One region of the Streptomyces cyaneofuscatus genome, then DNA from elsewhere that is predicted to be linked to it. Evidence: riboswitches for the same ligand, from Rfam matches in the RefSeq annotation. Region 1 holds a riboswitch; each other region holds the start of a gene.
What was found. Region 1 has a riboswitch for cyclic di-AMP ahead of R2B67_RS12910 (C40 family peptidase). Riboswitches for the same ligand answer to the same signal wherever they lie in the genome.
Positions count from the first base shown of each region.

Region 2: it holds a riboswitch for cyclic di-AMP, as region 1 does, so the genes downstream of both, R2B67_RS01355 (transglycosylase SLT domain-containing protein) here and R2B67_RS12910 (C40 family peptidase) in region 1, are expected to answer to the same signal.
Region 3: it holds a riboswitch for cyclic di-AMP, as region 1 does, so the genes downstream of both, R2B67_RS03280 (LysM peptidoglycan-binding domain-containing M23 family metallopeptidase) here and R2B67_RS12910 (C40 family peptidase) in region 1, are expected to answer to the same signal.

Region 1 is NZ_CP137002.1:3,039,549-3,049,218, forward strand. It holds gene R2B67_RS12900 (M23 family metallopeptidase) at 1-1,409, shown strand, start outside; gene pcrA (DNA helicase PcrA) at 1,500-3,938, opposite strand; cyclic di-AMP (ydaO/yuaA leader) riboswitch at 4,254-4,421, shown strand; gene R2B67_RS12910 (C40 family peptidase) at 4,420-5,649, shown strand; gene R2B67_RS12915 (hypothetical protein) at 5,742-6,095, opposite strand; gene R2B67_RS12920 (C40 family peptidase) at 6,361-7,488, shown strand; gene R2B67_RS12925 (GNAT family N-acetyltransferase) at 7,530-8,297, shown strand; gene R2B67_RS12930 (LuxR C-terminal-related transcriptional regulator) at 8,307-9,002, opposite strand; gene R2B67_RS12935 (ATP-binding protein) at 8,999-9,670, opposite strand, start outside.
Region 2 is NZ_CP137002.1:334,675-344,344, forward strand. It holds gene R2B67_RS01335 (CARDB domain-containing protein) at 1-1,980, shown strand, start outside; gene R2B67_RS01340 (NAD(P)H-dependent amine dehydrogenase family protein) at 2,090-3,169, shown strand; gene R2B67_RS01345 (carboxymuconolactone decarboxylase family protein) at 3,166-3,645, shown strand; gene R2B67_RS01350 (GMC oxidoreductase) at 3,706-5,355, opposite strand; gene R2B67_RS01355 (transglycosylase SLT domain-containing protein) at 5,517-6,356, opposite strand; cyclic di-AMP (ydaO/yuaA leader) riboswitch at 6,360-6,515, opposite strand; gene R2B67_RS01360 (FAD-dependent oxidoreductase) at 6,999-8,360, shown strand; gene R2B67_RS01365 (SpoIIE family protein phosphatase) at 8,404-9,670, opposite strand, start outside.
Region 3 is NZ_CP137002.1:808,718-818,387, reverse strand. It holds gene R2B67_RS03310 (phosphorylase family protein) at 1-332, shown strand, start outside; gene hpnH (adenosyl-hopene transferase HpnH) at 338-1,357, shown strand; gene R2B67_RS03300 (aspartate aminotransferase family protein) at 1,426-2,823, shown strand; gene R2B67_RS03295 (helix-turn-helix domain-containing protein) at 2,883-3,491, shown strand; gene R2B67_RS03290 (DUF6126 family protein) at 3,535-3,711, shown strand; gene R2B67_RS03285 (tyrosine-protein phosphatase) at 3,716-4,528, opposite strand; cyclic di-AMP (ydaO/yuaA leader) riboswitch at 4,940-5,100, shown strand; gene R2B67_RS03280 (LysM peptidoglycan-binding domain-containing M23 family metallopeptidase) at 5,104-6,081, shown strand; gene R2B67_RS03275 (SGNH/GDSL hydrolase family protein) at 6,244-7,071, shown strand; gene R2B67_RS03270 (STM4011 family radical SAM protein) at 7,075-8,004, opposite strand; gene R2B67_RS03265 (STM4012 family radical SAM protein) at 8,012-9,406, opposite strand; gene R2B67_RS03260 (STM4013/SEN3800 family hydrolase) at 9,406-9,670, opposite strand, start outside.

The DNA of each region.
Region 1 (9,670 bases):
CCGCCCCGGCCCAGACCGCCGATCCCCAGCAGTGGGACACCGGCGCGACGCCCGTCTGGCAGCAGCAGCCCTCCGACCAGGACCCGGCCGCCCAGTGGCCGGCCACCGACACGGGCGCGTTCCCCACCGCCGGGTTCACCACGGCCGCGTACGGCACAGCCCCCTACGGGACGGGCGCCTACGAGACGGACGGGTACGACACCGGGGCGTACGCCACCGGCACCTACGGCACGGGAACGACGCACGACACCGGGACCTACGGCACCGGGACGTACGACGCGGGCACGTACGACGCGGCGACGTACGACACCGGCGCGTACGGGACGGTCGGCGCCGACGGGACCGGCGCGTACGACACCACCGCCTATACCACCGGGGTGTACGACACCGGCGCGTACGACACGGGGACGTACGACACCGGCGCCTACGACGCGACCGCCTGGAACTCCGGCGCCACGCCCGAGGACGCGGCGTACGAACCCGAACAGACTTCGCAGCAGCTGTACGAACAGCAGGCGCCCGAAGAAGAGTCCGGCACCACCGAGTTCGCCGTCCTCGAAGAGACCGATCACGCGACCGGCCCCGCCCCGGAAGCCGCCCCCACCGACGACGGCGACACCTCCGAAGCCCTGCCGCTCACCGTGGTCCGCACCCCCGCCCCCCGCAGCCGAGCGCGCCGCCGCAGCCCCGCCAAGCGGTCCGCTCTCCTCACCGTCGCCGTCCCCTCCGCCTGCGTGATGAGCGTCGCGGGCATCGCGGCCGCCTCCGTCAGCGGGATCAGCGACGAGGACAAGCCGGAGAAGACCACCTCGCTGGCCGTCGCCGATCCGACCACGGTCAAAGCGGTCGCCGCGAACAACAAGCTCGACAGCCAGCTGGAGCAGCTCTCCGAGGGCAGCGACGACTTCCGCCAGCGCGCGAGCCGCACCCAGGAGCGCATCGACCTCAAGCAGCGGCAGGCCGAGGAGAAGAAGAAGCGCGAGGAGGAGGCCGCCCGCCGCGAGGCGCTGCGCCCCAAGTTCGTCCTGCCGGTCAAGCAGCACGGGCTGAGCGCCTACTACGGCCAGGCGGGTGTCAACTGGATGTCCGTGCACACGGGCATCGACTTCCCCGTCGGCTACGGCTCCCCGGTGATGGCCGCGACCGACGGCACCGTGCGCACCCAGTACAACAGCGCCTACGGCAACATGGCGATCGTGACCATGGCCGACGGTACGGAGACCTGGTACTGCCACCTCAGCAGCACCAAGATCCGGTCCGGCCCGGTGAAGGCCGGTGACGTCATCGCGTACGCGGGCAGCTCCGGCAACTCCACCGGCCCGCACCTGCACTTCGAGGTCCGGCCCGGCGGCGGCGCGTCGATCGACCCGCTGGTGTGGCTGCGGAGCCACGGCGTCAACCCGACCTGACGGAGAACGTACGAACATACGGAAGAGGGGCGGTACGGCTTCAGCAGAAGCCCGTACCGCCCCTCTCGCGTAATCCCCGTACGCCCCGCCCTACAGCTTCTCGACCGGCGCGTACCGCAGGAGCAGCTTCTTCGGGCGCTCGTCGCCGAAGTCCACCGTCGCCTTGGCCTGGTCGCCGAACCCTTCGACGGCCGTCACCGTGCCGAGCCCGAACTGGTCGTGCGTGACCCGGTCCCCGACCACCAGCGTGACCGTGGGCTTGTCCGTGGTGCGCCGGGTCGCGAAGCCCGAGGGGCCGGAGCGGGCGCGCGAGGAGGAGAGCGAGGACGTGATGCCCGAGGTGGGTCCGGCCGGGGCGGCCATCGGGCCCTTGCGCTTCCACTCCAGGTGCGCTTCCGGGATCTCCTCCAGGAAGCGCGAGGGCGGGTTGTACGAGGGCTGGCCCCAGGCGCTGCGCATGGCCGCCCGGGTCAGGTAGAGCCGCTCGCGGGCGCGGGTGATGCCGACGTACGCCAGGCGGCGCTCCTCCTCCAGCTCCTTGGTCTGGCCGAGGGCCCGCATGTGCGGGAAGACGCCGTCCTCCATGCCGGTGAGGAAGACGACCGGGAACTCCAGGCCCTTCGCCGTGTGCAGGGTCATCAGCGTGATGACGCCGGAGCCGTCCTCGTCCTCGTCGGGGATCTGGTCGGAGTCGGCGACGAGCGCGACCTTCTCCAGGAACTCCGCGAGCGTGCCGGCGCCCTCCTCCTCCCCGCGCTCCTGCTCGAACTCCAGGGCCACGGCGGCGAGTTCCTGGAGGTTCTCGATACGGGTCTCGTCCTGCGGGTCGGTGGAGGCCTGGAGCTCGGCGAGATAGCCCGTGCGCTCCAGCACCGCTTCCAGCACGACGGCGGGTCCGGCGCCGGACTCGACGATCGTACGGAGCTCCTCCATCAGCGTGTTGAAGCGCTTGACGGCGTTGGAGGAGCGGGCCGCCATGCCGTACGCCTCGTCGACGCGGCGCAGCGCCTGCGGGAAGGAGATCTTCTCGCGCAGCGACAGGGCGTCGATCATGGCCTCGGCGCGGTCGCCGATGCCGCGCTTGGGCACGTTGAGGATGCGGCGCAGCGGGACGGTGTCCTCGGGGTTGGCGAGGACGCGGAGGTAGGCCAGGACGTCCCGGACCTCCTTGCGCTCGTAGAAGCGCACGCCGCCGACGACCTTGTAGGGCAGGCCGACGCGGATGAAGATCTCTTCGAAGACACGGGACTGGGCGTTGGTGCGGTAGAAGACGGCGACGTCGCCCGCCTTCGCGTCGCCCTTGTCCGTCAGTCGGTCGATCTCGTCGGCGACGAACTGCGCCTCGTCGTGCTCGGTGTCGGCCACATAGCCGGTGATGCGGGCGCCGGAGCCGGCGTTGGTCCACAGGTTCTTGGGGCGGCGGCTCTCGTTGCGCTCGATGACCGCGTTGGCGGCGGAGAGGATCGTCTGCGTGGAGCGGTAGTTCTGCTCCAGGAGGATCGTCTTCGCGCTCGGGTAGTCCTCCTCGAACTGGAGGATGTTGCGGATGGTCGCGCCCCGGAAGGCGTAGATCGACTGGTCCGCGTCACCGACGACGCACAGCTCGGCGGGGGCGTCCGCCTCCCCGGCCGGGCCGACCAGCTCCCGTACCAGCGTGTACTGGGCGTGGTTGGTGTCCTGGTACTCGTCGACCAGGACGTGGCGGAAGCGGCGGCGGTAGTGCTCGGCGACGTCCGGGAAGGCCTGGAGGAGGTGGACCGTCGTCATGATGATGTCGTCGAAGTCCAGCGCGTTGGCCTCGCGCAGGCGGGCCTGGTAGAGCGCGTACGCCTGGGCCAGGGTCTTCTCGAAACCGTCGGCGGCCTGCCCGGCGAAGGTCTCCTCGTCGATGAGCTCGTTCTTGAGGTTGGAGACCTTGGCGGTGAAGGACTTCGGCGGGTAGCGCTTGGGGTCCAGGTCGAGATCGCGGCAGACCAGGGCCATCAGGCGCTTGGAGTCGGCGGCGTCGTAGATCGAGAACGACGAGGTGAAGCCGAGCTTCTTCGACTCGCGGCGCAGGATGCGGACGCATGCGCTGTGGAAGGTCATGACCCACATGGCGTTGGCGCGCGGGCCCACCAGCTGCTCGACGCGCTCCTTCATCTCGCCGGCGGCCTTGTTGGTGAAGGTGATCGCGAGGATCTGCCCCGGGTGCACCCCGCGCTCGGCCAGCAGGTGGGCGATGCGGTGGGTGAGCACCCGGGTCTTGCCCGAGCCGGCCCCGGCGACGATGAGCAGCGGGGACCCGGCGTGCACGACGGCGGCGCGCTGCTCGGTGTTCAGCCCGTCGAGCAGCGCGGCGGCGTCGATGACCGGGCGCGGGTGGCCGTCGCGGTAATACCCGTCCCGGGGCGGCGGGGGCGCGTCGTAGACGCCCTCGAAGAGCCCCTCCGGCACCGCTTCGGGTGCGTGGTCCTCGGGGGGCGGCGGCGGGCCGTCCTCCGTGGGCTGGAGGCCGGTCAGGAAACTGTCGTCAAAGAGGCTGCTCATCGCCTCCCGAGTCTAGGCGGCCGCACTGACAACGTTCGGCCGAAGGCCGGAAGCGATACCGGAAGCGATCCGGAACCGACCCGGAAGGGACCCGGAAGGGACCCGGAAAGGGCCGTTCCCAGCCGTACGCACGGAGAACGGACGTCCACGTTCCGTGAAGGAACGCCCGGCCGGAGGGGGCGCACGGCTCCCGATCCGAGAAGGTCACGAAAATGTATCGGGCATATCGCTCATCCTCCTTCCCAGCGGTGCCACCGGTTGGCTAGCGTGCTCGGTCAGGTGATCCGTAATCTCCCTGAGACGAACCGCGTCTCACGGTCACCTCTGCCGAATCCGTGCTGCCCTCCCGGCAGTTCGGAACCGGGGACCCACACGCACAACCGGGGTGAATCGGTCCGTACCCTCGCACAACGGACCGTAGGGCAGCCTTCCGTTCCGTCCGAACCCGACAGCTAACCCGGTAGGCGGTCCACGGAAGGAGATGCCGGTCTTGGCATCGCATCGCAAGCCGCGCACGAAGGTGCGCACGACCACCCCCGCCGTCGGGTTCACGACGGCCGCGCTGGCCTCGGTGACGCTGCTCTCCACGCAGAGCGCGACCGCCGCCCCCGTCGAGCCGAAGCCGGCCATCGAGGACGTCCAGAAGAAGGTCGACGAGCTGTACCGGCAGGCGGGCAGCGCGACCCAGCAGTACAACCGGGCGAAGGCCGCCTCCACCGCCCAGCGCGCCAAGGTCGACACGCTGCTCTCCGACGTGGCGAAGCGGACCGAGAAGATCAACGAGGCCCGCCGGGAGCTGGGCGCCTTCGCCGCCGAGCAGTACCGCACCGGCGGCATCGCGCCGACCGCCACCTTCTTCCTGGCGGACGACCCGCAGGCGTACTTCGACCAGAGCCGGCTGATGAGCCGGTCCACGGAGCGGCAGCAGAAGGCCGTCGACGACTTCCGTACGCAGCAGGCGGCGGCGTCGAAGAAGCGCGCGGAGGCCGTGCAGAGCCTGGAGTCGCTCACCGAGACGCAGACCACGCTGCGCTCCAGCAAGCAGCAGGTGCAGAACAAGCTCACCGAGGCCCGGTCCCTGCTCGCGAAGCTGACCGCCGAGGAGAAGGCGCGGCTGGCGGAGCTGGAGCGCAAGAAGGAGGCCGAGGCCAAGGAGAAGGCGGAGAAGCTGGCCCGCCGCCAGGCCGCCGAGGCCAAGGAGCGCGAGGAGCGCGAGGCGGCGGAGAAGAAGGCCCGCGAGGAGGCTGCGAAGGAGTCCGGCGGGGACAGCGGCTCCGGCTCCGGCAGCGGTACGGGTACGGGGACGAGCCCGGGATCCGGTACGGGCACGGGTACGGGGACCGGTACGGACGGCAGCTACGCCGCGAAGGCCGAGAAGGTGCTGGCCTTCGCCCGCGCCCAGATCGGGAAGCCGTACGTGTGGGGGGCCTCGGGCCCGGCCTCGTACGACTGCTCGGGGCTGACGCAGGCGGCCTGGCGGGAGGCGGGGGTGACGCTGCCCCGGACCACCTGGGACCAGGTGAAGGTGGGCACGCGGGTCGCCACGTCCGACCTTCAGCCGGGGGACCTGGTCTTCTTCTACGACGACATCAGCCACGTCGGCATCTACAAGGGCGACGGGATGATGATCCACGCCCCGAAGCCGGGGGCGAACGTCCGCGAGGAGTCGATCTACTACATGCCGATCTACGGCAGCGTGCGCCCGGCGTAGTGCCGGAGGTCCCGGGCCGGCCGCCGAGAGGCCGGCCCGGGAACCCTCAGGTCCAGAGCCCGGGACCCCTCAGGTCCAGAGCCCGGGACCCCTCAGGTCCAGAGCGTGGCGATGAAGATGTTGGCGACCGTCAGGCCGCCGACCGCCGCGAACGCGCCCTTCTCGACCTTCTCCTCGTCCCGCTTGACGTAGACGAGCGCGAGGATGACGACGAGGAGCGCCAGCTTCACGCCGATCTTGATGTTGTTCACGGTCTGGTCGTCGGCCTGGTTGAGCCCGACCAGGGCGACGCCGGTGACCAGCATGGTCAGCGCGCCGTGCAGCATGGCGGGAACGAAGCGGGCGGTGCCCGCGCCCATGGCCTTCATCTGGGTCAGGAAGCCGCCCAGCAGGGAGGCGATGCCGATGATGTGCAGGGCGACGAAGACATTGATGAGTACGTCCATGGCTCCGGAGCCTAGCCATGGCCAAAACTTTACCCAGCAGTGAGGCAAGCCTTCCTCGACACCTTCGCCGGAACTGGGCGCCCCGTGCCCGAACCTGCCGGAATGATCAGTTCCGTATTGACGCCCCCGGTCATTCGGCAGCGCCGAAACGTCACATCCGGGCAATAGCTGTCATGGCGAACCTTTTCCGTGCGCCCGGCATAGCGTCCTTGCCGGACCTGCCGGTATCCCCCGGCGGGCAGCCGACAGGAAGGATGCCGCCCCCGTGGCCGCGCACCGGAAATCCGCTCACCGGAAACCCAAGCAGCGCCCGTTCACCGGCCCTGCTGCCCGCACCGCCGCCACCCTGGCGCTCGCCGGGGCCGCCACCGCCACCTCGGCCACCGGGGCCGGCGCCGCACCCGCCGAGCCCGCTCCCACCGCCGCCCAGGTCCGGGCGAAGGTCGACCGGCTCTACCACGACGCCGAGGTCGCCACCGAGAAGTACAACGGGGCGAAGGAGAAGGAAGCGGCCGCCACCAGGGCCGTCGACGCCCTGGCCGACGAGGCGGCCCGCCGTACCGACCGCCTCAACACCGCCCGCCACACGCTCGGTTCGATGGCCACCGCCCAGTACCGCACCGGCACCCTCGACCCCGCCCTACAGCTGGCGCTCTCCTCGGACCCCGACAGCTACCTGGAGCGCGCCGCCCACCTGGACCGGGCGGGCGACCGGCAGGCCAGCCTGCTCAGCAACATCCGGCGCCAGCTCTCCGGCATCGCCCGGGTCAAGGCCCGCGCCGACCAGGAGACCGAGGCGCTCGCCGCCCGCCGCGCCGAGCTGGACAAGCACCGCACCGCGATCCGGACGAAGCTGGCCGACGCCCGCACGCTCCTGGCCACCCTCACCGCCGCCGAGCGCGCCGCGTACGAACGCGCGGCCGACGCGGCCCACGGCGGCTCCCCGGCGACCTCGGCCGACCGGGCCGGGGCAGGCACCCCGGCCGACCGCTCCACCGCCCACGCCGACCGCTCGGCCCCCCGCGCCTCGGTCGCCGCCCCCAACTCCCGGGCGGCGCGGGCCGTCTCCTTCGCGCACGGGGCGATCGGCAAGCCGTACGTCTGGGGCGCGACCGGCCCCAACGCCTTCGACTGCTCCGGGCTGACCCAGGCGGCCTGGAAGGCGGCGGGCGTCAGCCTGCCCCGGACCACCTACACCCAGATCAACGCCGGACAGCGGGTCTCCCGCTCCGAACTGGCCCCCGGCGACCTGGTCTTCTTCTACTCGGGCATCAGCCACGTCGGCCTCTACATCGGCGGTGGCCAGATGATCCACGCGCCGCGCCCCGGCGCCCCGGTCCGCATCGCGCCTATCAGCCAAATGCCTTTCGCCGGAGCGACCCGGGTGGCATAGTCCCCGGCGCCGACCTCTCCCCCGCCGAAGGAACGTCCCGTATGTCGATGGCGAACGCCGTCCAGGAGTACGCCCGCACGCTCACGCTGCGCTCTTCCACCCACTACCGGGTGGGCTCGTTCACCGTCCGGTACAACCCGGGCTGGGAGCTGAAATACGCCAACTACGCCATCCCCGACCGGGATGCGGACCCCACGGCGGACGATGTGGCGGCCCTCGTCGACGCGTTCCGGGAGCGGGGGCGGCTGCCGCGCCTGGAGTTCCTGCCCGCCTGGGCCCCGGCCGTCGAACCGGCCCTGCTGGCCGCCGGGTTCGCCGTGGAGAGCCGGGCACCGTTGCTCGTCTGCGCCAGCGAGGGCCTCCGCACGCCGAAGCCGGTCGACGGTCTCCGCATCGCCGTGCCCGCCACCGACACGGAATTCGTCGACGCCGCCCGCATCCAGCACCACGGCTTCGGCGGCGCGGGCGAACCCGAGCCGGGAACGATCACCTGGCTGCGCTCGGCGGCGGCCGGTGACGGGGTCGCCGCCCTGGCCGCCCTGGACGGCGCACCGGCCGGGGCGGGCGGCTGCACCCTCCCCGTCGACGGCCTCAGCGAACTGGTCGGCCTCGCCGTCGCCGCCCCCTTCCGCCGCCGGGGCGTCGGCGCCGCGCTCTCCGCCTGGCTGACGGAACGGGCCCTGGACCAGGGATGCCGGGCCGTCTGGCTGGAGCCGGGCGACGCCGACGTGGAACGGATCTACGCGTCCATCGGCTACCGCCGGATCGGGGAGAAGGTCAACATCTCGCTCGAACCGGCCGGTCGTTGAGCGACGGCCTCAGACCAGCCGTCGCGCCGTCGCCCACCGCGTCAGCTCGTGCCGGTTGGAGAGCTGGAGCTTCCGCAGCACCGCCGAGACATGCGACTCGACCGTCTTCACCGAGATGAACAGCTGCTTCGCGATCTCCTTGTACGCGTATCCCCGGGCGATCAGCCGCAGCACCTCGCGCTCGCGCTGGGTGAGGCGGTCCATGTCCTCGTCGACCGGCGGGGCGTCCGTGGAGGCGAAGGCGTCCAGGACGAAGCCGGCCAGGCGCGGGGAGAAGACCGCGTCGCCCTCCTGGACCCGGAAGATGGAGTCGACCAGGTCGGTGCCGGTGATCGTCTTGGTGACATAGCCGCGGGCGCCGCCCCGGATCACGCCGATGACGTCCTCGGCGGCGTCCGAGACGGAGAGCGCGAGGAAGCGGACCGGGTGGTCGGCCGCGCCCATCAGCGGGGCGCAGCGGCGCAGCACCTCGACGCCGCCGCCGCCCGGGAGATGGACGTCGAGGAGGACGACCTCGGGGCGGGTCGCCGTGATGACGGTGACGGCCTGGTCGACGTCGGCGGCCTCGCCGATCACTTCGACGCCGGTCTCCTCGGTGCGGCCGATCTCGGCCTGCACCCCGGTGCGGAACATCCTGTGGTCGTCGACGAGCACGACCCGTACCCGTCGCTCCGGGCCCCCGGTGGCTTCGGTGTTCTCGGTCATTCGCTCGCCCTTTCCATCTCCAGCTCGACCTCGGTACCCCCGCCGGGCACCGAACGCAGCCGGGCCGTGCCGCCGTTGCGCTGCATCCGGCCGATGATTGATTCTCGTACGCCCATGCGGTCGGCGGGAACCTCGTCCAGGTCGAAGCCCGGCCCCCGGTCCTTCACGGAGACGAAGACCGTGGCGCCCTCGACCTCGGCGAAGACCTGCACGGCACCGCCCTCGCCACCGTACTTGGCGGCGTTGACCATCGCCTCGCGCGCGGCCTGCATCTGGGCACCCAGCTTGTCGTCGAGGGGGCAGTCGCCCACGACCACGACCTCCAGGGGGACGCCGTGCTTGTCCTCCACCTCGGCGGCGGCCCGCTTCACGGCCTCGGCGAGGGTCTCCGGTTCGTCGTCCTCGTCCTTGCCGGTGCCCTCGGGGTTGTAGAGCCAGTTCCGCAGCTCGCGCTCCTGGGCCCGGGCCAGCCGTCTGACCTCGCCGCCGTCGTCCGCGTTCCGCTGGATCAGGGTGAGGGTGTGCAGGACGGAGTCGTGGACGTGGGCGGCGACCTCGGCGCGCTCCTGGGCGCGGATGCGCATCAGGCGCTCCTCGGAGAGGTCCTGGACCATCCGGACCAGGTAGGGGCCCGCGAGCAGGGCGATGCCGGTGAGGACGGCGATGGC
Region 2 (9,670 bases), 2.7 Mb from region 1:
GGCACCGTCACCCGGCTGACGGTGGGCTCCACCACGCTCAACGGCACCACCCCGGCCGTCCCGGCGGGCGCCACGGTGAACGTGCCCATCAGCGGCACCTGGACGGCGGCGAGCGGCGGGGCCACCCTGACCGCCACGGCCGACGCGACGAACCTGGTCGCGGAGACCAGCGAGACCAACAACGTGCTGGCCCGCTCCATCGTCGTCGGGCGCGGCGCGGCGGTGCCGTACACGGAGTACGAGGCGGAGGACGCCGCGTACCAGGGCACTTTGCTCACCTCGGACGCCAAGCGGACCTTCGGCCACACCAACTTCGCCACCGAGTCATCGGGGCGCAAGTCGGTGCGGCTCAACTCCACCGGTGAGTACGTGGAGTTCACCTCGACCAACGCGTCGAACTCCATCGTCGTCCGCAACTCCATCCCGGACGCGGCGGGCGGCGGCGGCCGCCAGGCGACCATCAGCCTCTACGCGAACGGCCAGTTCGTCCGCAAGCTCGACCTCTCCTCCAAGCACAGCTGGCTGTACGGCAACACCGACAGCCCGGAGGGGCTCACCAACACCCCGGGCGGCGACGCGCGGCGGCTGTTCGACGAGTCGCACGCGCTGCTCGCCCAGACCTATCCGGCGGGCACCAAGTTCCGCCTCCAGCGGGACTCCGGTGACAACGCCGCGTTCTACATCATCGACCTGATCGACCTGGAGCAGGTCGCCCCGCCGACCTCCCAGCCCTCGGGCTGCGTCTCCATCACGCAGTACGGCGCGGTGGCGAACGACGGGATCGACGACACCGCCGCCATCCAGCGCGCGGTGACGGCCAACCAGAACGGCCAGATCGGCTGCGTCTGGATCCCGGCGGGTCAGTGGCGCCAGGAGCAGAAGATCCTCACCGACGACCCGCTGGACCGTGGCCAGTGGAACCAGGTGGGCATCCGTGACGTGACGATCCGGGGCGCGGGCATGTGGCACTCCCAGCTCTACACGCTGACCCCGCCGCACGAGGCGGGCGGGATCAACCACCCGCACGAGGGCAACTTCGGTTTCGACATCGACGAGAACACGAAAATTTCCGACATCGCGATCTTCGGCTCCGGCACGATCCGCGGCGGTGACGGCAACCACGAGGGCGGTGTCGCGCTCAACGGGCGGTTCGGCAAGAACACGAAGATCAGCAACGTCTGGATCGAGCACGCCAACGTGGGCGTCTGGGCGGGCCGCGACTACGACAACATCCAGTCCCTCTGGAACCCGGGCGACGGCGTCGAGTTCACCGGGATGCGGATCCGCAACACCTACGCCGACGGCATCAACTTCGCCAATGGCACCCGCAATTCGACCGTGTACAACTCCTCGTTCCGCAACACCGGCGACGACGCTCTCGCCGTCTGGTCCAGCAAGTACGTCAAGGACCAGTCCGTCGACATCGGCCACGACAACAGCTTCCGCAACAACACCATCCAGCTGCCGTGGCGAGCCAACGGCATCGCGATCTACGGCGGTTACGGCAACAAGATCGAGAACAACATCATCGCCGACACGATGAACTACCCGGCCATCATGCTGGCGACCGACCACGACCCGCTGCCCTTCTCCGGGCAGACGCTGATCGCCAACAACGCGCTGTACCGCACCGGCGGAGCCTTCTGGAACGAGGACCAGGAGTTCGGCGCGATCACCCTCTTCCCGCAGAACCTGCCCATCCCCGGCGTCACGATCCGCGACACCGACATCATCGACTCCACCTACGACGGCATCCAGTTCAAGACCGGTGGCGGCCTGATGCCCGACGTGAAGATCCGAGACGTCCGGATCGACAAGTCCAACAACGGCTCCGGCATCCTCGCGATGGGCGGCGCGCGCGGCAACGCGACGCTGACCAACGTGACGATCACCAACTCGCGTGACGGCCATGTGCTGATCGAGCCCGGCTCGCAGTTCACGATCAGCGGCAGCCCGACCGCCGCACGCGCCAAGCGGTAGTCATCTCTGTACGGTTCCCGGGTCGGCGGTTCGCCCGCCGGCCCGGGAACACACATATTTCCCCGCCACGGCTCTGGGAAGTGCAAGGTCCGGCCGCTACCCTCCGCGCATGATTCCCACGGTTGTCTGGGGTACCGGCAACGTCGGCCGCGCGGCGATCCGCGCCGTCGAGGCCCATCCGGCACTGACACTCACCGCCGTCCTCGTCCACGATCCCGGCAAGGTCGGCCGGGACGCGGGCGAGTTGGGCGGTCTCGGCCGCACGCTCGGCGTCGCGGCCACCGACGACATCGCCGCCGTCCTGGCCGGCCGCCCCCGGGCGCTGGTCTACGCGGCGTCCGGCGACATCCGCCCCGACGACGCGCTCACCGACATCGGCCGGGCGATCCGGGCCGGAGCCGTCGTCGTCACGCCCTCCCTCTATCCCCTCTACGACCAGCGCAACGCCCCGCCCGAGCTGCGGGACCCCGTCCTGGCCGCCGTCGCGGAGGGCGGCGGCTCCCTCTTCGTCTCCGGGGTCGACCCCGGCTGGGGCAACGACGTCCTGCCGCTGCTGGTCAGCGGTCTGGGCACCGAGGTGGACGTGATCCGCTGCCAGGAGATCTTCGACTACTCCACGTACGAGCAGGAGGATTCGGTACGCCACCTGATCGGCATGGGCCACCCGCTGGACTACCAGCCGCTCATGCTCGCCGAGAGCGTTCCGACGATGGTGTGGGGCGGTCAGATACGGCTGATGGCCCGGGCGCTCGGCGTCGAACTGGACGAGATCCGCGAGACGCTGGACCGCCGGGCGCTGGAGACGACGGTGACCACCCGCACAATGGGCGAGTTCGCGGCGGGCACCCAGGGCGCGGTGCGGTTCGAGGTGCAGGGCATCGTGGGCGGCGAGCCCCGCATCGTGATCGAGCACATCACCCGCATCCATCCGTCGTGCGCCCCGGACTGGCCATCCCCACCCGACGGCGTGGGCGCGCACCGGGTGGTGATCGAGGGCCGCCCCCGTATCGAGGTGACGGTCGAGGCGTCCGACGAGGGCGAGAACCGGTCGGCGGGCGGTAACGCCACGGCGGTCGGGCGGCTCGTCTCGGCGATCGACTGGCTGGTGGACGCCAAACCGGGCCTGTACGACGCACTCGATGTCCCGCTGCGGCCCGCTGTCGGCAGGCTGGGAAGGAGAACGGCATGATCATCGACATTCCGGAGGGCCAGGAGCCCATCGGTTACGTGTGGGGGGAGATGGTCCCCGGCATCGGCATGGCCGCCGCCACCTTCTCGATGTCCGTGTACGAGCACACGACGCTGGGCCTGCGGGAGTTCGAGGCGGCCCGGCTGCGGATCGCGCAGATCAACGGGTGCCTGTTCTGCCTGGACTGGCGGACGGAGCGGGACGGCGCGAAGGTCGAGGAGGAGTTCGCTCAGGCGGTGACCGAGTGGCGTACGACGGACGCCTTCGACGCGCGGACCCGGCTGGCGGCGGAATACGCGGAGCGGTACGCGCTGGACCACCACGGTCTCGACGACGCCTTCTGGAAGCGGATGACCGCGCACTACAGCCAGGTGGAGATCGTGGAGCTGTCCATGAGCATCGGCTCCTGGCTGGCGTTCGGGCGGCTCAACCATGTGCTGGGGATCGACGCGGTGTGCGTGCTGCCGGGTCACTGACGGAGTCCGGGGCCGCCGGGTTGGCACTCCCGGCCCCGGGCTCTCCGTACGCCCGGTGGATCAGCGGCGCATATCGGTGGCGATGATCCGCTCGATGTTGCGCTCGGCGAGCGCGGTGATCGTGACGAACGGGTTGACGCTGACGTTGCCGGGGATCAGGGCGCCGTCGATGACGTACAGCCCCGGATAACCGTGCAGCCGACCGTAGTTGTCGGTGGCCTTGTCGAGGACCGCTCCGCCCAGCGGGTGGTAGGTGAGGTGGTCCCCCCAGATCTTGTAGGTGCCGAAGAGGTCCGTGCGGTAGATCGTCCCCTCCTTCTTGTTGATCTTGTCGAAGATGGTCTTCGCGGCGTCGATCGACGGCTGCTTCCACGCCGTCTGCCAGTTCAGTTCGGGCCTGCCCGCCGCCGCGTTCCAGGTGAACTCGGCCCGGTGGGGGTTCTTGGTGATCGAGAGGTAGAACGAGGCCCAGGTCTCGATCCCGGTGGGCAGCGGAGCGACTTCGGCGAACGCTCCGCCGGCGTCCCAGTTGTCGATGCCGCCGGTGGGGATGGACGACTGCACCTTCCCCGTCGGGTCCCAGAGGTGGTTGGCCCGGCCGCACATGACGTTGCCGTTGTCGCCCCAGCCCTTGCCGACCTCGTTGTTCAGGCCGGGCAGCGCCCCGGTCGCCTTCAGCCCGACGAGCAGCTTGCTGGTGCCGACGCTGCCCGCGGCGAAGAAGACCCTGTCCGCCGTGACCGTCTTGGTGACGGCGGTCCGGCCGGTGGTGTCCAGCTGGTCGATGAGGACCGTGTAGCCGCCGCCGGAGGCCGGGGAGACGCGGGTGACCTTGTGCAGGGGGCTGATGGTGACCCGGCCGGTGGCCTTGATCCGGTCGATGTAGGTCTTCTGGAGCGACTTCTTGCCGTAGTTGTTGCCGTAGAGGATCTCGGCGTCCAGCGCGGACTTCGGGACGGTCCCGGCCGCCTCCTGCTTCATGTAGTCCCAGTCGTACACGGCGGGCACGAAGAGGAACGGGAAGCCGGAGCGCTGGGCGTGCTTCCGGCCGACCCGTGCGTACTGGTAGCAGTCGACGGAGTCGAACCACACGGGGTCGATGGTGGTGACGCCGAGGTCCGCGTTGGCGCGCGGGTAGTACGTGCTGTACATCTCGGCGGCGTTCACCGACGGGAGGATGGCGGCGAAGTTCTCCCGCTTGGGCGTGACGGCCATACCGCCGTTGACCAGCGAGCCGCCCCCGACGCCGCGCCCCTGGTAGACGGTGATGCCGGCGAACTCCTCGGCGTCCAGGATGCCGGTGTAGCGGTTGACGTTCTTGTCGATCGGGAAGCCGAGGAAGTTGCTCAGCGGCTGCTTGGTCCTGGTGCGCAGCCAGAAGGAGCGGTCGTCGGGCTTGGTGGTGTTGGCGAAGATCTTGCCGTCCGCGCCGGGGGTGTCCCAGGCCATGCCCATCTCGACCATGTGGACGTCCGTGCCGGCCTGGGCGAGCCGGAGAGCGGCCACCGAACCGCCGTAGCCGGTCCCGATGACCAGCACCGGCACATGGGCGCCGGATCCGATGGGGGCCGCTGCCGCGCGGGGCGTGGCCCAGACCGGCGTGGTGGGTCCGGCGAGCGCCGCGACCCCGAGAAGAGAACCTGTTCCTGTGATGAATCTTCGACGCGATACACCCTTGGGGGCGTTGTTGTGCAGGGTAGTGTCGTTCATGTGACATCCCTCACTCTCGACAGAGTGCAACAGGTTCTACTGTCGATCGCGTGGTAAGTCACTAGAAACTTGGGGGTAACTTCCCCCTGCGGATGCGCACGCCCGAGGGGCCCCGGACCGTGCGGTCCGGGGCCCCTCGGATGTGAGCCTTCGTCCAGCGATCAGTAGGCGCCGAAGACGTTGTCGATCGAGCCGTACCGGTCGGCGGCGTAGTTGCACGCGGCGGTGATGTTGGCGACCGGGTCGTAGCTGTCGGTCGAGGTGCCGGGCACGTGGTACGCCTGGAACGTCGGGTCGATGACCTGGAGCAGCCCCTTGGACGGGGTGCCCTTCACCGCGTTGGAGTCCCAGTTGTTGATGGCGTTCGGGTTGCCCGAGGACTCGCGGATGATGTTGCGGTGGATGCCCTCGTAGCTGCCGGGGATGCCGTGCTGGGCCATGACCGCCAGCGACTCCTTGATCCAGCCATCGAGGTCGTTGGTGTACGTGGCGGGAGCGGCGGCGGCCGGGGCGGCGGCGGGCGCGGCCGTGGTGCGCTCCGAGCGGTCGGCGCGCTCCGCCGTTGCGGTGCGCTCGGCGGCCGGGGCGGCCTCGGCAGCCTTGGCGGCCTTGGCGTCTGACGGGGCGGCAGCCTTGGCGCCGATGGTCAGCGTGATACCCGGGTGAATAAGGTTCGGGTTCTCACCAACGGCCTTGCGGTTGCCTTCGTACAGCTTCTTCCAGCCGCCGTTGACGGAATACTCGCGGGCGATCTTGGAAAGCGTTTCGCCGGACACCACGGAATGCTTGGCGGGCGCGGCCTTCGTCACGGAATTCGCCTGGGCGGTCACGGAGACGGGAGCGACCGCCTTTTCCGCGGCGACGGAGTGCGCGGGGGCGGCGGAGGCGGTGGTGGCGCCGAGCACGGGGAGGGCCAGAACGGCTCCACCTGTGGTCACGGCGGCGATGCCGCGGCTCAGCGAGACGGACTTGGGACGGCGGTGCTTACCCTGTGCGGGCATGGGGAATTTCCTCTCCGGCGCCTACGAGGTGAGCTGTCGGGTTCAGACGGGAGATGTCTGGCCGCATGGACGTGCGACTTCACCCCTAGCCGTTCCGGAGACCGGATCGGCGGCTTACCTGGGTCCCCCGCTCCTGCCGTACGTGGGTGGGTTTCGGATTCCCGGACGGCGGCAGGATTCGGCGTTCCATCCGGATTGAGCGTGACCGTAGGCGAAAAGCGCCGAACAGAACAAGCCCCGAATTCCGGATGACCTTTCTCCGCAAGATCGAATTACGGAATTCCCGGCCGCGCCCGTTCCGTCACGGTGTCAACTTTCTTGGCACAGAAGGGAACCGAACCTTCCGATTCCGCGTCCGCACCCCCGGACGTGACGCTCACCACTTCGTACGGGGCTGACCGAAAAGGGCGCGGTCAAAACAACCCAAGAAGCTCAATAGCCCTTTTATGGAAGAGGGGGTTAAAAGGCCGAAATCGCCCATACCGCCCCACCGAAACGGACTTTTCGGGCGGTTCCGTAGGCCGGGTCGGAGGCCCCGCGCGGCCAGGGCTTACGGTGTGGGGTGGAGACTAGTAAGCCAACCCTTACCTCCGACGTACGCTGTACCTGCCCGCGTTCGCCCGCCTTAAGGATCACCACGCCATGACACGCCCCGTCCGCGTCGCCATTGTCGGAGCCGGCCCTGCCGGTATCTACGCTGCGGACGCGCTGCTCAAATCCGAGGTCTGCCAGGACCCGGGTGTCTCGATCGACCTGTTCGAGCGCATGCCCGCACCCTTCGGCCTGATCCGTTACGGCGTGGCCCCCGACCACCCCCGGATCAAGGGCATCGTCAAGGCGCTGCACCAGGTGCTGGACAAGCCGCAGATCCGCCTCTTCGGCAATGTGAGCTACCCGAACGACATCGACCTGGACGACCTGCGGTCCTTCTACGACGCGGTGATCTTCTCGACCGGCGCCGAGGCCGACCGGGCGCTCGACATCGCGGGCATCGAGCTGGACGGCTCCTACGGCGCGGCCGAGTTCGTCTCCTGGTACGACGGCCACCCCGAGGTGCCGCGCACCTGGCCGCTCACCGCGGAGAAGGTCGCCGTCCTCGGCGTCGGCAACGTGGCGCTGGACGTCGCCCGGGTGCTGGCCAAGACGGCCGACGAGCTGCTGCCGACCGAGATCCCGGACAACGTGTACCAGGGCCTCAAGGAGAACAAGGCGCTGGAGGTGCATGTGTTCGGGCGGCGTGGCCCGGCGCAGGCCAAGTTCAGCCCGATGGAGCTGCGCGAGCTGGACCACTCCCCCAACATCGAGGTCATCGTCAACCCCGAGGACATCGAGTACGACGAGGGCTCGATCGCCACCCGGCGGGAGAACAAGCAGGCCAACATGGTCGCGCAGACCCTGGAGAACTGGGCGATCCGCGATGTCGGCGACCGCCCGCACAAGCTCTTCCTGCACTTCTTCGAGTCCCCGGTCGAGATCCTCGGCGAGGACGGCAAGGTCGTCGCGCTGCGCACCGAGCGCACCGAGCTGGACGGCACCGGCAACGTCCGGGGCACCGGCAAGTTCACCGACTGGGACATGCAGAGCGTCTACCGGGCCGTCGGCTACTACTCGGAGGAGCTGCCGAAGCTCCCCTTCGACGTGGCCTCCGGCACGGTCCCGCACGAGGCGGGCCGCGTCATCGCCGGGGACGAGCACATGGCGTCGGTCTACGTCACGGGCTGGATCAAGCGCGGCCCGATCGGCCTGATCGGCCACACCAAGGGTGACGCCAACGAGACGGTCGCCTGCCTCCTGGAGGACCGCGCCGCAGGCCGTCTGCCCGAGCCGGCGACGCCCGCCCCGGAGGCCGTGGAGGCCTTCCTGGAGAGCCGCAACGTCCGCTTCACGACGTGGGAGGGCTGGCACAAGCTGGACGCCCACGAGCAGGCGCTCGGCGTCGCCCAGGGCCGTGAGCGCATCAAGGTCGTGGAGCGCGAGGGCATGCTGGACGCCTCCGGCGCCTGATCAGGGCCGTCGCAGGGCCGTCGCAGAGCCGTCACCGCTCGGCTCAGGCCGGGTCCGGGGTACTCGTCGTGCCTCCCGGGCCCGGCCCGCGGAACGTCCGCCACAGGTCCGGCGGGGCGGTGTCCCGGGACGGCTGCGGCGCCTTCTCCGGGAGGTGCGTCCAGCGGGCGGCGACCAGGAGCGCGATGTCGTCGGGCCGGTCGGTGGCCTGCCGGGCCTCCCCGATCACCCGGTTCGCCAGCTCGGCCAGCGGGACCGGGCCGATCCCGGCGATGGTGGCCCGCAGCCGTTCGATGCCCTCGTCGATGTCGGTCCCGGGGCGTTCGATGAGCCCGTCGGTGAACAGGGCGAGCATGTCGCCCGGATCGAGTCGCAGCTCCGTGACGGGGTAGGTCGCCTGCCCGTCGATGCCGAGCACGATGCCGCCGGCCAGGTCCAGCACCTCGGTCCGGCCGTCGGGGTGCCGCAGCACAGGCTGCGGGTGGCCCGCCCGTACGGCACGGGCCCGCCCGGTGAGCGGGTCCAGCACGATGTAGCAGCAGCTGGCGAACTGGCCCGGGTCGAGATCGATGAGCAGCCGGTTGGTGCCGCTCATCACCTCCTGCGGGTCATGGTTGCTGAGGGCGAACGCCCTTACCGCGCTGCGCAGTTGACCCATGGTGGCGGCCGCCGAGACACCGTGCCCCTGGACGTCGCCGATGACCAGGGCGAGTTCGTCGCCGGTCTCGATGACGTCGTACCAGTCGCCGCCCACCTCCATGTCCTGGGTGCCGGAGAGATAGCGCCCGAGGGTGTCGACCCCGTCGACCTCCGGCAGCCGGTGCGGCAGCAGGGCGTCCTGGAGCCCCCGGGCGAGCGCCGACTCGCTGTCGTACCGCTGGGCGCGTTGCAGGGCCTGGGCGATCAGCCCGGCCAGCGCGGTCAGGACGGTGCGCTCCTCGGGGCTGAACCCCCGGGGCCGGTCGAAGCCGAGGATGCACGAGCCGACGGGCCGCCCCGACGCGATCAGCGGGAGGAAGGCGCGCGCGCCGACGTCGGTCTCCATCGGGATGCCCGGATAGGCGTCGGCCAGGCGCTGCATGGATTCGAAGAAGATCGGGCGGCCGGTGGTCAGGGTCTCCACGCCGGGGATGGAGACGTCGAGCCCGACCCCGTCGAAGCGGTCGAGGAACCCCTTGGGGAACCCCGTCTCCCAGGCGAGGTGGAGGTGACGTTCGCTCAGCAGGTAGATGGCGAGCTGCCGGCCGCCGAACGCGGGCAGCAGCTCCTCGGTGACCACGGCGGAGACCTGACGGGCCGTGACCGCCTCG
Region 3 (9,670 bases), 2.2 Mb from region 1:
TGGTCGCCGCCCTGGCCCGGGCCGCCCCCGGCTCCACCGTCCACACCGGCCCGCTCACCGGCTCCGACCACGTCGTACGCGGCCCCGAGCGGGCCGCGCTGCGGGCCACCGGGGCCGTCGCGGTGGACATGGAATCCGCAGCCACACTGCGTACCGCCCTGTGCCACGGGCCGCGCCCGGTTGCGGCCGTCCGGGTGGTCGTGGACGCTCCAGAGCATGAGCTCGTCCGAATCGGCACGGTACGCGGTGGAATATCGGCCTTCCGTGTTCTCCGTGCCGTCCTACCGGCTTTTTACGAATGGCACCGATCTTTACTGCTCCCCAGGAGGTGAGCCAGATGGCCATGCCGCTCCGCCAGTCCATCAAGGTCGCGACGTATCTCTTCGAACAGAAGCTCCGCAAGCGTGAGAAGTTCCCGCTGATCGTCGAGCTGGAGCCGTTGTTCGCCTGCAACCTCGCGTGCGAGGGATGCGGGAAGATCCAGCACCCGGCCGGTGTCCTGAAGCAGCGCATGCCGGTCGCCCAGGCAGTGGGCGCGGTCCTCGAATCCGGTGCCCCCATGGTCTCCATCGCCGGCGGCGAGCCGCTGATGCATCCGCAGATCGACGAGATCGTGCGCCAGCTCGTCGCGAAGAAGAAATACGTCTTCCTCTGCACCAACGCGATGCTCATGCGCAAGAAGCTCGACAAGTTCACCCCGTCGCCCTACTTCGCCTTCGCCGTGCACATCGACGGACTGCGGCAGCGGCACGACGAGTCGGTCGCCAAGGAAGGCGTCTTCGACGAGGCCGTCGCCGCGATGAAGGAGGCCAAGGCGCGCGGCTTCCGCGTCACCACCAACTCCACCTTCTTCAACACCGACACCCCGCAGACCATCGTCGAGGTCCTCAACTACCTCAACGACGACCTCAAGGTCGACGAGATGATGATCTCGCCCGCCTACGCGTACGAGAAGGCGCCCGACCAGGAGCACTTCCTCGGCGTCGAGCAGACCCGCGAACTCTTCAAGAAGGCCTTCGCGGGCGGCAACCGGGCCCGCTGGCGGCTCAACCACTCGCCGCTCTTCCTGGACTTCCTGGAGGGCAAGGCGGACTTCCCGTGCACCGCGTGGGCGATCCCCAACTACTCGCTCTTCGGCTGGCAGCGCCCCTGCTACCTGATGAGCGACGGCTACGTACCGACGTACCGTCAGCTCATCGAGGAGACCGACTGGGAGAAGTACGGCCGGGGCAAGGACCCGCGCTGCGCCAACTGCATGGCGCACTGCGGCTACGAACCCACGGCGGTGCTCGCCACCATGGGGTCGCTGAAGGAGTCCCTGCGCGCGGCGCGGGAGACCATCAGCAGCAACCGGTGACGTCGTGACGGTGAGGGGGCCGGGCGGCCGGCCCCCTCGGCAAACGCAGTGAAGGAGAAGAGCGGGCGATGACGGACGGCGGGCCCCAGGGCTTCGACCTGAAACGGCTCCTCGCGGAGCGCGGGCACGAGCGGTACGAGCTGCACGCGCGCCACCTCAACCACCAGCTGCCGCGCATGCTGCACACCATCGGCTTCGACAAGGTCTACGAACGGGCCGAGGGCGCGTACTTCTGGGACGCGGAGGGCAACGACTACCTCGACATGCTCGCCGGGTTCGGTGTGATGGGCATCGGCCGGCACCACCCGGTCGTCCGCCGGGCCCTGCACGACGTGCTCGACGCCCAGCTCGCCGACCTCACCCGCTTCGACTGCCAGCCGCTGCCGGGGCTCCTCGCCGAGAAGCTGCTCGGCCACAGCCCGCACCTGGACCGCGTCTTCTTCGGGAACAGCGGTACGGAGGCGGTCGAGACGGCGCTGAAGTTCGCCCGGTACGCCACCGGGAAGCCCCGCGTCCTCTACTGCACCCACGCCTTCCACGGGCTGACCACCGGCTCCCTCTCGGTCAACGGCGAGAGCGGCTTCCGGGACGGCTTCGCCCCGCTGCTGCCCGACACCCCGATCGCGCTCGGCGACCTGGACGCGCTGCGCCGGGAGCTGAAGCGCGGGGATGTGGCGGCCCTGGTCGTGGAGCCGATCCAGGGCAAGGGCGTGCACGCCGCACCGCCCGGCTTCCTCCGCGAGGCGCAGGAGCTGCTGCACCGGCACAAGGCGCTGCTGATCGCCGACGAGGTGCAGACCGGGCTCGGCAGGACCGGCGACTTCTACGCGTACCAGCACGAGGACGGCGTGGAGCCGGACCTGGTCTGCGTCGCCAAGGCGCTCTCCGGCGGCTATGTGCCGGTCGGCGCGACGCTCGGCAAGGACTGGATCTTCCGCAAGGTCTACTCCTCGATGGACCGGGTCCTCGTCCACTCCGCCAGCTTCGGCTCCAACGCCCAGGCCATGGCGGCGGGGCTCGCCGTGCTGACGGTGATGGAGGACGAGGAGACCGTCGCGAACGCCCGGCGGGCGGGTGATCTGCTGCGGGAGCGCCTCTCCGCCCTGGTGGACCGCTACGAGCTGCTGCACGAGGTGCGCGGGCGCGGGCTGATGATCGGCATCGAGTTCGGCCGCCCCACCTCGCTGAAGCTCCGCAGCCGCTGGACCATGCTCCAGGCGGCCCGCAAGGGGCTCTTCGCCCAGATGGTCGTGGTGCCGCTGCTCCAGAAGCACCGCATCCTCACCCAGGTCTCCGGCGACCACCTGGAAGTGATCAAGCTGATCCCGCCGCTGATCATCGGGGAGGCGGAGGTGGACCGCTTCGTGGCGGCGTTCACGGAGGTCATGGACGACGCGCACAGCGGCGGCGGCCTGATGTGGGACTTCGGCCGGACCCTGGTCAAGCAGGCCGTGGCCAACCGCTGAAATTTTGCCTCCGGGGCAATTTATTTGCCCGGGAGGAAAGTTCCTGGCCCAATGGACGCATGAACCCTCCGGACGAAGGGGCGGCCGACGAGCTCCCCGGCGTCGCCCCCCGACTGCGCGACCTGCGCCGTGGCCGCGGTCTCACCCTGGAGACCGCCGCCCAGCGGGCCGGACTCTCCCCGGCCCACCTCTCCCGGCTGGAGACCGGCCGCAGGCAGCCTTCGCTGCCCATGCTGCTGGGCCTCGCCCGTATCTACGGTACGACGGTTTCCGAGCTTCTCGGCGAGAAGCCGCCCGAGCGGGAGGCGGTCATCCGCGGCGGCGCCTTCGAGGGCGCCGAGGCGGACGGCTGGATGTACCGTAGGGCCGGCGGCTCCGGCCGCGCCATGCAGGCGCTGCGGGTCCGGGTCCCGTACGGCGCCCAGGGCGATCTGGTGCGGGTGCACCCCGGTGAGGAGTGGCTGTACGTCCTCGGCGGGCGGCTGCGGGTCGCGCTGGGGGAGACCGTGCACGATCTGGACCCGGGCGACAGCGCCCACTTCGACTCGCTCACGCCGCACCGGATCGCGGCCCTGGACCGGGGCGGGGCGGAGCTGCTCTTCGTCCACTCCCTGCTGCAGAGCCCCGCGGCCGAGCTCTGCCTCGGCAACGCGCTCCACGCGCGCTGACCCCTTCGTTCCCCCGGCCGCGAGGCCGGCAGAGAGGACCGTCATGTCCGATTCCGAGCACTACGACCCGCTGACCCCGAGGCGCCCGAAGGCCACGAAGGACACGCAGGAGCGCCGGATGCCGCGCGGTCTGGTGATCCGGCTCTTCGCCTACCTGGTGGTCGGCCACGTGATCGCGGCCTTCCTCTACCTGCTCTTCGTGGTGGCGGGCGCCGAGTAGGCGCTCAGCCCTGGTCGAGGAGGCGCTCGCGCAGCCGCTCCCGGGTCTCGGGGGAGACGCCCAGCCCCTCCGACAGGTAGCGGTCGGTCGTGCCCCAGGTGTCGTCGATGGCCGCGAACGCCGCCGCGAGGTAGGAGGCCTGCGCCCCGAAGAGCGGATTGAGGAGCTCCATCACCTCGGGGGACATCCCGGTCTCCGACATGTCCGTGCGCTTCACCTTGTACCGGCGGTGCGGATCGTTGGACTTGAGGTAGTCCGCCTCGATCGCCTCGCGCTCGACGCCGACCGCGAGCAGCGAGACCGCGATCGACAGGCCGGCCCGGTCCTTGCCCGCCGCGCAGTGCATCAGGGCCGGCACGCTGTCCTCCGCCAGGGCGTGCAGGACGCGGCTGTGCTCGGCGGTGCGGTCCACGATGGTCGAGCGGTACATGGTGATCATGCGCTCGGTGCCCTTGCCGTTCGCCAGGATCGAGCGCAGCTGCTCGATGTTCCCGTCGCGGACCAGCCGCCAGAACTCTGCTCCGTCGGCCGGGTCGGAGAGCGGAATACTGACATTGCGGACACCGGCCAGCTCGATGTCGTACCCGTCGAGCTTGTGGTCGGCGGAATTGCGGAAGTCGAAGACGGTGTGCAGCCCGAGTCCGCCGAGGAAGAGCGCGTCCTCGGCGGTGGCGTGCGCCAGGTGGCCGCTGCGGTAGAGCCGGCCGAAGGCGGTGCGCCGCCCGTCCTCGGTGGGAAGCCCGCCCACGTCACGGAAGTTGCGGACTCCGGTCAGTTCGGTCTCGGTCGGCGGGACCTGCGGCACCTGCTGCGTCACGGTGGCTCCTGGAATCTTCGGCGTCGGCGCGGCTCTCCGGCGAGGGCGCTCCTGTGACGATACGACATCGGTTCACGGGGCAATCATCGGAAGTCTGACGGGGTGTCAGGGGTCGCGTCGACGGCATGTCCGTATTGGTGCATTTCGTAGAACATGCCCTGCTAATGGGGGAGATGGGATTCCGTAGGTGAGCGGGATCATATCCGTGACGGACCGTGGCGGCGGCGCCCTGGCTATTTCCCGGGATCCGCACGGAAAGCCAAGATCCGTAATCCACGGAGGGTGACGGGAAATCCGGAGCGAAATTGAATCGATGATTCCGGGGCGCAACCGACGGCTTGTTCCCGTCGTCCTCACTCGTTTACGGTCACCGTCAATCCGGACGGACCGCCTAATCCTGCCGCCGCCCGGAATTCGCACCCACCCACTCACGTGTGGCAGGAGCGGGGGAACCAGGTAAGCCGCCGGCCCGGAGCGATCCGGACCGGCTAGGGGTGAAGCCGCCATCCGGCGGCCGGGCATCTCCAGCCCGAACCCGACAGCTCACCTCGCAGGCGCCGGAGAGGAACTTCCCCATGCCCGCAAAGGGTAAGCACCGCCGTCCCAAGTCCGGCCCGATCCACCGCGGCGTCCTCGCCGCGGGCACCGGCGGCGCCGTACTCGCCCTCCCGCTGTTCGGCGCGACCGGCGCCCACGCCGCGGAGAAGGCGGCCCCCGCCGTCCAGCCCGCCGCCGCGCAGAGCGCCCAGCAGGCCGCACCGCAGGCCGCGCCCGCCACGGCGAAGAAGGCCGCCCCGAAGACGTACGCCGTCGTCTCCGGCGACTACCTCGCGAAGATCGCGACCGAGCACCAGGTCAAGGGCGGCTGGCAGAAGCTGTACCAGGACAACCGCTCGACCGTCGGCGAGAACCCCGGCCTGATCTTCCCGGGCATGAAGCTGACCCTCGGCGCCAAGGCCACCGGCACCGCCGCGCCTTCGGAGGCCAAGAAGTCCGCCCCGGCCCCCAAGGCCGCCGCGCCGAAGAAGGCCGCCCCGAAGAAGGCCGAGCCGGCCCCGAAGGCCGACACCCTCTCGGCCGACGAGTCCGACGCCGCCGCCGAGTCCGGCGCCTCCACGCAGACCGGCTCCTCCGAGTCCACCGGCTCCGGCTGGACCGCGCCGCTCGACAACGCCAACGTCACCACCCAGTACCGCGCTTCCGGCTCCAGCTGGTCCAGCGGCTACCACACCGGCTCCGACTTCCAGGCCGCCTCCGGCACCCCCGTCAAGGCGATCGGCCCGGGCACCGTGGTCTCGGCCGGCTGGAGCGGTTCGTACGGCAACGAGGTCGTCATCAAGCACGAGGACGGCATGTACTCCCAGTACGCCCACCAGTCCTCGCTGAGCGTCTCCGCCGGCCAGACCGTCACCGGCGGCCAGCAGATCGGCCTCTCCGGCTCCACCGGAAACTCCACCGGCCCGCACCTCCACTTCGAGGTCCGCACCGGCCCGAGCTACGGCTCGGACGTCGACCCGGTCGCCTACCTGCGCCAGCACGGCGTCTCCCTCTGACCCCAGGGCGAGAAGAAGTGATCGAGGGGCGGTGCGCGGCGGCGCACCGCCCCTCCACTTATTCCGGCTTTACCGAAATCTGACCGGGTGGTCTATGTCACCACCCGTCAACCCCGTATTACGGTCGCGTAGGTCACATTGAACGGTGCAGGATATGTGCTTGTGGCAGACGATTCGAGAACCCAGCAGCAGAACATCATCGGGTCGTACGCGGCGATCGGGGACAGTTTCACGGAGGGCGTCGGCGACCCCGGCCCCGACGGCACCTTTGTCGGCTGGGCGGACCGGTTCGCGGTTCTGCTCGCCGACCGGCTCCCCGCCCCCGACGCGGCGACGAACCCGGACGAGACCCGGCACGGCAATTTCCGTTACGCCAATCTCGCCGTACGCGGACGCCTCCTCGACCAGATCGTCGAGGAGCAGCTGCCCCGCGCCAAGGAACTGGCCCCCGACCTGGTCACCTTCTGCGCGGGCGGCAACGACATCATCCGGCCCGGCACCGACCCCGACGATCTGGCCGAGCGCTTCGAGCGGGCTGTCGCGGACCTGACCGAGGCGGTCGGCACCGTCATGGTCACCACCGGGTTCGACACCCGGGGCGTTCCGGTGCTGCGCCACATGCGCGGCAAGATCGCCACGTACAACGTGCACCTGAGGGCCATCGCCGACCGGTACCAGTGCCCCGTGCTCGACCTGTGGTCGCTGCGCTCGGTCCAGGACCGGCGCGCATGGGACGCCGACCGGCTCCACCTGTCGCCCGAGGGCCACACCCGCGTCGCGCTGCGCGCCGCCCAGGTCCTCGGCCACGAGGTGCCGGCCGACCCGGACCAGCCCTGGCCGCCGCAGGCCCAGCGCCGCCCCTTCGACGAGCGGCGCGACAACATCCAGTGGGCGCGGGAGTACCTCGTGCCGTGGATCGGCCGGCGGCTGCGCGGCGAGTCGTCCGGCGACCACGTCGAGGCGAAGCGGCCGGACCTGCTGCCGCTGTAGGGATCAGGGGTTGAGGAGCGGGAGCGTACGCCGGGACGGGCCGGGGACCACGGGTCCGCCCGGTGCCGGGTCCGGCCCCGGGCCCACGCCGGACCCGGCGGGTATCCGCTCCAGGACGCCGCCCGCGAACACGTCGTACAGCGGCAGCGTCTCCAGGTGTACGTAGCCGATGTGGCAGTCGCACACGGCCAGCGGGCAGGCCCGGGGACCGAGCGCCGCGCGGTAGCTGCCGTCGTAGAGGTTGCCCAGCTCCGCCTTGACGAAGTGGCAGCGCCGCACCGTGCCGTCACCGTCCACCGAGATCACCGACTCGCCCGTCCGGCAGGGCAGCCCGGCCGAGCGGTGCGGATGCCGGCTGTAGGGGAAGAGCGGGTCCAGCTCCGTCCACCGCTCCGCCTCCTCATCGGTGTACGTGTGCCCCTCGGCGGCGTTCACCCAGAGGTAGACCTCGGCAGGCAGCGCGGCCCGCAGCCGCCGGGCCTCCTCCAGATGCTCGTCGAACCCCACCACGCCCACGCTGTAGCGGATGCCGCGCGCGGACAGCTCCCGGCAGCGGCCGAGGAACCGCTCGTACGGGGTCTGCCCCGGGTGGTACGTGCACCAGAGCGCGATCCGCTCCGGATCGGCGTCCGCCAGCCACGTGGTGCGGCCGCTGAGGTTCGTCTGGATGGCGACCCGGCCGATGTGCGGCAGCTGGGACAGCTCGGTCAGCGCACGCCGGTACCAGGAGCGCACCAGGCCCTCGCCCCACGGGGTGAACAGCACGGAGAGCCGGTCGCCGGTCTGCGCAGCCGCCCACGCGGTGAACCGCTCCAGCGCCTCCCGGTCCGCCGTCAACTGGGCCTTGCTGTCCCGCCGCTTGGCGAACGGGCAGTACGGACAGTCGTAGTCGCACGAGGCCAGCGGGCCCCGGTAGAGGATCGTCAGGTCCATGGCCCGCTCACTTCCGCTCATACGCGGCCATCGCGGCCCGCACTCCGGGGGAGAACAGCGCCGGACCCAGCGCGTCCGAGTGCGCCAGCCCCAGCGGCGAGAGCCGGAGAAGGCCCTCGGGCGCCTGCGCGTCCAGCCAGCCCCGGTCCGCGAACCGCGCCAGCTCGGCGGGGAAGTCCGCACGGGGGTCCGTGCCGAAGCGGGCGCGGTAGTCGTCCAGGGGCAGGCCCGCCGCCTGGAGCAGCGACTGGAGGAGGTGGCGCCTGCGGGCCTCGGCCGCGTCGACGTACCTGCCGACCTCGGCCCGGGAGAAGTCCTCGGTGGCGGTGAACCGGTCGATGATGGAGCGGATCTCCCGCATGTCCACCGCGTAGTCGAAGGAGTAGTGGAGGGCGGAGGTGTATGAACGGGCCCCGCAGCCCAGGCCGATCATGCCGTCGGTCTGGCAGGCGTAGTCCTCGGGACCTTCTTGGGGTGCGTCGGCGCGCCGGAACATCCGCATCGACACCTGCTCGTAGCCGTGCGCCAGCAGATGGTCCCGCCCCACCGCGTAGAGCCGCAGCCGCTGTTCGTCCCAGGCGGCCTGCTCCAGGGCCTCCGCCTCGGGGCCGGTCGCGGCGGCGCCCAGGCGGTGCAGACCGGTCAGCGGGCGGACGTACAGCGGGTAGAGGTACATCTCCTCCGGCCGCCAGGCCAGCGCGGCGTCCAGGGAGGTGAGCCAGGTGCGCTCGGTCTGGCCGTCGATGCCGTAGATCAGGTCGATGTTGAGCACCGGTATCCGGGCGTCCCGGATCCGGCCGAGCGCGGCTTCCACCTCGGCCCGGCGCTGTGGACGGACGGCGGCCCGCGCCTCCGCGTCCACGAAGCTCTGTACGCCGATGCTGACCCGGGTCGTCCCCCGGTCGGCCAGCACGGCGAGGCGGTCGGCGGTCGCGGTGGACGGGGAGGTCTCCACCGACAGCGGCACCGCGAGCAGGTCTGCGCCCATCCGCTTCTCCGCTATGTCGCAGAGCCGCTCCAGCTCGTCCGCCGTGAGGAAGGTCGGCGTCCCGCCGCCGAAGGCCGCCGCCGCGAACCGCACCGGCTCGTCGTCGCCGAGCGCGTCCCGTACGGCCACGGCCTGCCGGTCCAGGGCGTCGAGATAGCGGGTCGTCAGCTCCTCGGGCGCGCCGATCCGGGTGAAGAGGTTGCAGAAGCCGCAGCGGACCTCGCAGAACGGTATGTGGAGGTAGAGGGAGAGGGCGCTCTTGGGCTCCGCCGCCCACAGCTCACGCAGCGCGGGCCGCTCCGGCAGGGGGCGGTAGGCCGTCTTGTGCGGATAGGCGTAGACGTAACTCTCGTACGGCCTGACGGCGGGCATGCCTGTCGCCGTAGCGGTGCTCGTGGTGGTGCTGGTGGTCATCAGGAGGCCCCCGGTTCGAGGAAGAAGTGCGCATAGGGCACGGTCCAGACGGCCTCGTGGCCGAGCCGGTGGCCGGTGTAGCCGTCGTCGCCGTAGGTGGTGCCGTGGTCGGAGCAGACGATGGCGAAACACCGGCGGCGGCTGCTCGCGGCGGCGAAGAGCCGGCCGATGTGCCGGTCGACGTACTCCAGGGCGGCCGCGTGCGTGGCCCGGGAGTCCCCGGCCTCGCGGGTCGCGCCCGGGGTGTGGAACCAGTTCGGCTGA